3 regions of the Halobacillus ihumii genome follow, and region 3 is predicted to be linked to each of the others. Evidence: riboswitches for the same ligand, from Rfam matches in the RefSeq annotation. Region 3 holds a riboswitch; each other region holds the start of a gene.

Region 1 (2,269 bases), 900 kb from region 3:
CTGATTAGGATAATGCCTACTATTAGAAAGAAAGGTTTCAAAACTTCACTAAATAAATAAGTTTTCCATTCCAAAATGATTCACCAACTTAACAAGTAATTGTATCCATTATTGATTTAAAGATAATTTTTTATTAGCATATTCACGTATTTGTGGATCATGTGTTGATAGAATAATGATTTTTCCATTAGATTTTGCTTGCCGAAAATCATATTCGCTATGGAGGATACGGAGGCATTGCTTACCACCATATTTCGGACAACTATATCTCCTTATTTAGCCACTTCATTCCTTGTGGGGTATGGGAGGCCGTCTATATTATTGAAGGCCTTTTAAAGAACGAGTCCGATGTTCAACCGGATACGTTGTTTGCTGATACGCAGGGGCAATCCACCCCGGTATTTGCGCTCAGCTATTTATTAGGCATCAAACTCATGCCCCGCATTCGGAATATCAAGGCTTTAAAATTTTATCGCCCTACGAAAGATACAGTGTACCAGCATATCAATGCGTTATTTAGCGATGCCATTGATTGGTCCTTAATCGAAACGCATTGGCAAGATCTGATGCGGGTCGTGCTTTCCATTCAATCCGGGAAAATGTAGTCGCCTCTTCTTCTCCGGAAGCTTAGTAATTATAGTCGTAAAAATCGCCTGTATCAAGCCTTCCGTGAACTAGGACGTGTGGTTCGTACAGTTTTCTTATTATTCTACATATCTGATATGGATGTAAGAAAGCAAATTACAGCCGAAACGAACAAAGTCGAAGCTTTTCATGACTTTTCGCAGTGGCTTTCCTCCGGCGGTCAAGGGATTATCGCTACAAACGATCCGAAACAGCAAGAAAAGATCATGAAGTACAATGAACTAGTATCCAATGCCTTAATCTTTCACAATGTTGTAGATCTTACGAAAGTTTTACGTTCCTTTCGAAGGAGGGTTATGAGGTACACACTGAGGACATCAGACATCTAAGCCCTTACTTAATGAGTCACATTAAAAGGTTCGGAGAATACACGATTAACTTAGAGATAGCGCCTCATCCAGTAGATGGACGGTTGGTATTAGATTAATGGATGGGATTATATCCCATCCTATGTCCTAATTTTACACGTATCTCGGAGTACCCCCTACTATGTATTTATTTTCTTGGAACCATTGTCGCTTGATGTATAACGTTGCTTCTCAGTGGTATCGATTTGAGTAACTTCCCCATTGTGCACCGTGACCACTAATGAACCAAACTCCAATCCTTCCAGCTTCGAGATGATATCCTTAATTTTTCTTTCATCAATGTCTGCCATACAAGCCCTCCTCTATTGTTTCTCCCTGTGCCCATGCAATCCCACATAAAAAACCTCTTCTCACAAAATAAGAAGAGGTTTAAGCATCCGGTTACTTCACCCTTCTTATCTTTTCAAACCTTTACGGCTTGCTGGAATTGGCACAGTACTATTGCAGTCTGCTGCCGAGGCTTCGAAGGGCCAGTCCCTCCACCTCTCTGGATAAGAAATATATATTATTTAATTATCCTATAATTTACACTCCCTAGCACTAATTGTCAATCATTTATTGTGAAATTTTCGACTATTCAAACCCTACACAATGTTTCAGAAGAAAATAAGTACATTAGGCCTCCTCTATTTCGCCTATTAACTCCTTATCCACTTCTTTCACGCCTTCCAGCCAGTACTCTACAAGCTCCAATCCATCAATAAGTTCAATGTCCTTTAGTGAATGAGCATAATTCACAGCATTCTTGTTAAAAGAGCCAGTGGTAATCACGTAGCCCCCTGCTGCGCCTTCCTTCACTATATTTGAATGAAGTAATGCAATTGGTTCATATCCCATGTCATCCTTATAGCATTTCACCTGTGCTAAATATTTCTTATCCTTTACGGTAAGGTCAAAATCAACGCCAAAATCCCAGGAAGGATTCGTGACCCAGGCAGTGCCATTGAATTTCTTTTCAAAAATATTTGCCACAAATCGTTCGAAAGTAACTGGGTCTTCCTTGATAAATAGTTTGGAGTAGTTTTCCTCCACTACTTCTCCTGCCTTTGTTTGGACTGTTTCCTTATTCTTAAACCTGTAGTAAATCCCCATCGCCAGAGTCCTCTTCAAATTTTCATCCGTTTCAATTTGTTCAATAATCGTTAAAGCTTTATGATGGTGGGATTTCCGTACTATCCATAAGTGAATGATCGATATGGCTGCGACAATTAAAGCAGCTATTTCAATTAACCCCATATGTTTTAACCTCCAGTCTC
Region 2 (2,269 bases), 810 kb from region 3:
TGTTTGTAGTAATCGGATTGCTTATTTATGGAATTACTACTGCTTTGAGCTTTGTTTTCCTCAATATACAGGATAATGAGGGATGGAGAGCAGAAATGCAGAGTATGTTGGATTCAGATCCCAACCTCGAACAAGCTCAACTCTCTGTTGATCAAATTATGGAAGGTGTAGCTTCTGTGACTTGGTTGATCATCATTTCTGCTTTAGTGGCGATTATCCTGGGAATCCTAGCTATTGTTTTCCTTAAAGGAAATAAGAAGCCGAAACCAGCCGGCATTATCCTGATCATTACAGCTGTCGTTACAACTGTTGGAACAATCGGGTTTGGATTGTTCGGAGGACTTGCTTTCCTAATTGCCGGAATAGTTGCTTTAGCAAGGAAAGAGAAGAAGCCATTGGAAGAGGAGAGCTCTTCTGTAAATTACTAATGCATAGGTCCTGTACTGCGGAGAGTCGGTCTTAGCCGAACTTCCTGAATAGGAGAGCAATTTCTCATGGTAAATAATTATGTAAATATTTAAAAAGCGGATTGACAGGAGATAATATAGACATTATGATAGGGTCTAATCATTCAATTAAATAACGATTTCTTCTTATCAAGAGAGGCGGAGGGACTGACCCTATGAAGTCTCGGCAACCAGCGTTTGCATGGTGCCAAATTCAGTGGATTGCATCCGAAGATAAGAAGGTCGTGTTAGTACGGATATTTGCCCGCTGCTATATACGCCCTTTCTTGCTTCGTGAAGCAGGAAAGGGTTTTTTAATTGAATTTTAATTGAATGAAAAAGGCAAAAGGTGCTGCAACACCTTTTGCCGGGCTGATCATTTAAGTCCTTCCCGCCTAAGGGAAACACGGACATCTACGACCATTATTATTAATGTATCATGGCCGTATTGTGTCCGTCTACTTTAAGAGAGGAGACGGTTTAATTATGGGAAATTTAAAATTTGCTTATTGGGTTCCAAATGTAAGTGGAGGGTTAGTGGTTTCAAAGCTGCCTCAGCAAACGGATTGGAGTTTTGAGGCGAATAAAAGATATGCGCAAATTGCTGAGGATTCGAACTATGATTTAGCTTTATTACAGACGAGGTTTTTTGCAAGCTATGGAGCTGAAAACCAGCTTGAGGCGATTACATTAGCTTCAGCGCTGGCAGCCGTTACAGATCGTTTACAGCTGATCTCTGCAGTTCATCCTGGTTTATGGCATCCGGCCGTGTATGCGAAAATGTTGTCGACGCTGGATCAAATCAGCGAGGGTAGAGCCGCTGTTAATGTAGTGAGCGGCTGGTTTAAACAAGAATTTACTGGATTCGGTGAACCTTGGCTAGAGCATGATGAACGGTACCGCCGTTCGGAAGAATTTATCCGTGTGCTGCGAGAATTCTGGACAAAAGAAAAAGCTGCGTTTAGCGGGGACTTTTACAAAATAAATGATGCACCATCTAAACCAAAACCTGTTCAAGGAGGCGATCTCCCGATTTTCCAAGGAGGGAATTCTTCAGCAGCTAAACAGATGGCAGCGCGTGTCTCAGATTATTACTTTATGAATGGAAATACACTAGAAGGATTTAAAAAGCAAATTGATGAGGTACGTGAACTGGCACAACAAGAAGGACGCGAGGTCAAATTCGCTGCACATGGTTTTGCGATTGTGAGGGATTCTGAAGAGGAAGCCTATCAACAGTTGAACGATATCGTTCATGCTGCAGATGAGGACGCTGTTGAAGGATTTAAGCAATCTGTACAAGAAGCGGGGCAATCCACACAGGATAAGCAAGGCATGTGGGCTGATTCCAGCTATGAAGATCTGGTGCAATATAATGATGGCTTCAAGACAGGATTGATTGGTACCGCTGAACAGGTAGCGAATCAAATCATCGAGTTGAAGAAGATCGGGGTGGACCTGATTCTTACCGCACACTTTCATTATGAACAAGATCTTGAGCGCTTTGGAAAAGAAGTGATTCCGCTTGTGAAAGAGAAGGAAGCAAAGCTTAAAGCTGAAGGAGTTCTGGCATGAAGGTATTAGGCTTGTCGGGAAGTGTGACGTTGAGTTCGAAGACGTGGGTTTCCGTTAAACAAGCTATTGAAGCGGCTAAAGAAGCTCTTCCTGATGCTGAAACAGAGCTTGTGCATCTCGGTGAATACGATACGGTGCTATGTGATGGACGTGATCCCTCATTATATGAAGGAGATACAAAAGCACTCATAGACTTAATTGTTGAAGCTGATGCACTGATCATTGGAACGCCTGTCTATCGCGCTTCA
Region 3 (2,269 bases):
TTCCTGCCGTAATCGTGCCGCCTTCTCTAAAGGCAGGAGGCAGCTTGCTTAATTTTTCAAAGGTAGACTGCGGCCTGATTCCTTCATCACTTACAACCTGTTTGCTGCCAGCCTGAACAGGTACAATCTCATCATTTAACCAGCCTTCTTCCTGCGCCCGGGCTGCCTTTAATTGCGACTGCAAAGCAAATTGATCTTGTTGTGCCCTGGTAATCTGGCGGTCTTCGTTTTGAAGATCTGTCAGCTCGCCCATGGAAGAATCCGTCAAAGAACACCAAAGACCATCGTTAATTAATGTGTCTGTGAACTCAACAGGACCTGTAGTCAGCCCGTTACGAATGGCCGCCACATGAGGAGCATTGGTCATGGAATCAAATCCGCCGATAAGGTATAACTCCCCTTCCTCAAGCTTAATACGTCTAGCCGCATCCGCCACCGATGCAACCCCTGCCAAACATACATTATTAATCGTAATGGCCGGCACCGACCATGGAATACCAGCTCCTGCTGCAACTGACCTGGCAGGATTCTGTCCTTGTCCCGCCTGGATAACTTGTGCCAAAATAACTCCATCCGCATTCAAGGCCTCCGGCACACGCTCCGCCAGCGCCTTAGTCGCTTGAACCCCAAGATCCTTCGCTCCTAATTTGGATAATCCGCCTTTCCATTTGCCAAATGGTGTACGGACACCATCTAAAATGACAACACTCATTGTCCAACCTCCTTAGTAATCAAAATCCTTTTCTTTCCATTTACCCTTTTCCATAACTTCACTCTCATCAGTAAAGCGCTGTTCTTTAAACGGATCCCCCTCGTTATGAAACCCATTTTGTTCCCAAAAACCCGGCGTATCTGATCCCTTAAACTCAAAACCTCTGATCCACTTGACGCTTTTCCAAAAGTACAAATGCGGGATGACGAGCCGGAATGGATAGCCATGCTTTTCAGTCAGCGGCTTGCCATTATAAGAATGAGCCAGGATCACATCGTCCGCTAACAAATCTTGAAGGTCGATATTAGCTGTATAATCATAATCCCCACTCACCATCACGTACTGATTGTCTTTAGGAATCTCTAACCCATCCAGTAAATCTTTTAGCAGGACTCCTTCAAATTCACTATCGAACTTTGACCATCTCGTCACACAGTGAATATCACAAACAACTTTCGACTGTGGCAGCTCCATTAAATCCTGATATGAAAAACGAAGCGTTTCATCACCAGCCCCGGCGATCTGAAAATCCCACTCTTCTAGGTCATAGGACGGAACTTCACCAACTGTTAAGATCGGAAATTTCTCTGTTAACACTTGACCCGGCGGCAGCCGCCCGCCAAACCGCTCGGTAACCTGTGGGTCCTTTGACCGCTTCAATCGTTCCGCCTTATTCATCTCAATCACCCGCTTTATGAATAATAAAAAGCCTCTTTCAAAATGAAAGAGGCTGAAGATTTGCTTCGACCTCTCATCTTCCGGACTATGTCCGTTGGAAGTAGCACCGTGTCTATAGACCGGTTGCCGGGCGTCAAAGGGCCAAATCCCTCAGCCTGCTCTAGATAAGAGTAAGTAAACGTAATTAAGTTACTTGCCATGTTACAAATAAACTGTACGAAAGTCAATAATATTTAGAAAATTACATGAAAAGCGCTGCCTTCCTACACATGCTGCTTAGCTAACTCAAGCTGCTGTGCCACTTGTTCAAATCCAGTGCCGCCTTCACTATTTCGAGCAGCCACAACTTGTTCAGGCGCTAATTTTTCAAAGATATCCTCTTCAAACAGCTCAGAAAATCCTTTATACTCATCAAGTGTCAAATCAAGCAAAAACTTTTGCTCCTGAATCGCATACAGCACAATTTTGCCGATCACCTCATGCGCCTGACGAAACGGCATTCCCTTCACGGCTAAATAATCAGCGATATCCGTCGCATTAGAATAATCCTCGTTCACCGCCTGACGCATATTAGCATTCTTAACTTCCATCGAAGCAAGCATCGGAGCAAGCAGAGAAAGCGCACCATCCAACGTCTCCACCGTATCAAACATGCCTTCCTTGTCCTCCTGCATATCCTTATTGTACGCAAGCGGCAGCCCCTTCAGAAGGGTCAGCAATCCCATCAAATTACCATAAATCCGCCCCGTTTTACCACGAAGCAATTCAGGCACATCCGGGTTCTTCTTCTGCGGCATAATACTTGACCCCGTACAAAACGCATCATCAAGCTCAATGAAATTAAACTCCTGACTGCTCCACAGAATCAGCTCTTCCGAA

What was found. Region 3 has a riboswitch for S-adenosylmethionine ahead of G6R08_RS16135 (sulfite oxidase-like oxidoreductase). Riboswitches for the same ligand answer to the same signal wherever they lie in the genome.
Region 1: linked by a shared signal. The riboswitch ahead of G6R08_RS11765 (YezD family protein) and the one ahead of G6R08_RS16135 (sulfite oxidase-like oxidoreductase) in region 3 are both predicted to bind S-adenosylmethionine.
Region 2: linked by a shared signal. The riboswitch ahead of sfnG (dimethylsulfone monooxygenase SfnG) and the one ahead of G6R08_RS16135 (sulfite oxidase-like oxidoreductase) in region 3 are both predicted to bind S-adenosylmethionine.

Annotation. Positions count from the first base shown of each region.
Region 1 is NZ_CACVAO010000001.1:2,352,151-2,354,419, reverse strand. Features, by position in the region: partial or broken gene G6R08_RS22120 (transposase) at 195-1,072, shown strand; gene G6R08_RS11765 (YezD family protein) at 1,133-1,303, opposite strand; SAM riboswitch class I at 1,406-1,511, opposite strand; gene G6R08_RS11760 (restriction endonuclease) at 1,629-2,249, opposite strand.
Region 2 is NZ_CACVAO010000001.1:2,437,366-2,439,634, forward strand. Features, by position in the region: gene G6R08_RS12170 (DUF4064 domain-containing protein) at 1-428, shown strand, start outside; SAM riboswitch class I at 591-687, shown strand; gene sfnG (dimethylsulfone monooxygenase SfnG) at 933-2,021, shown strand; gene G6R08_RS12180 (NADPH-dependent FMN reductase) at 2,018-2,269, shown strand, end outside.
Region 3 is NZ_CACVAO010000001.1:3,250,294-3,252,562, reverse strand. Features, by position in the region: gene G6R08_RS16140 (acetyl-CoA C-acyltransferase) at 1-712, opposite strand, end outside; gene G6R08_RS16135 (sulfite oxidase-like oxidoreductase) at 725-1,390, opposite strand; SAM riboswitch class I at 1,461-1,561, opposite strand; gene argH (argininosuccinate lyase) at 1,654-2,269, opposite strand, start outside.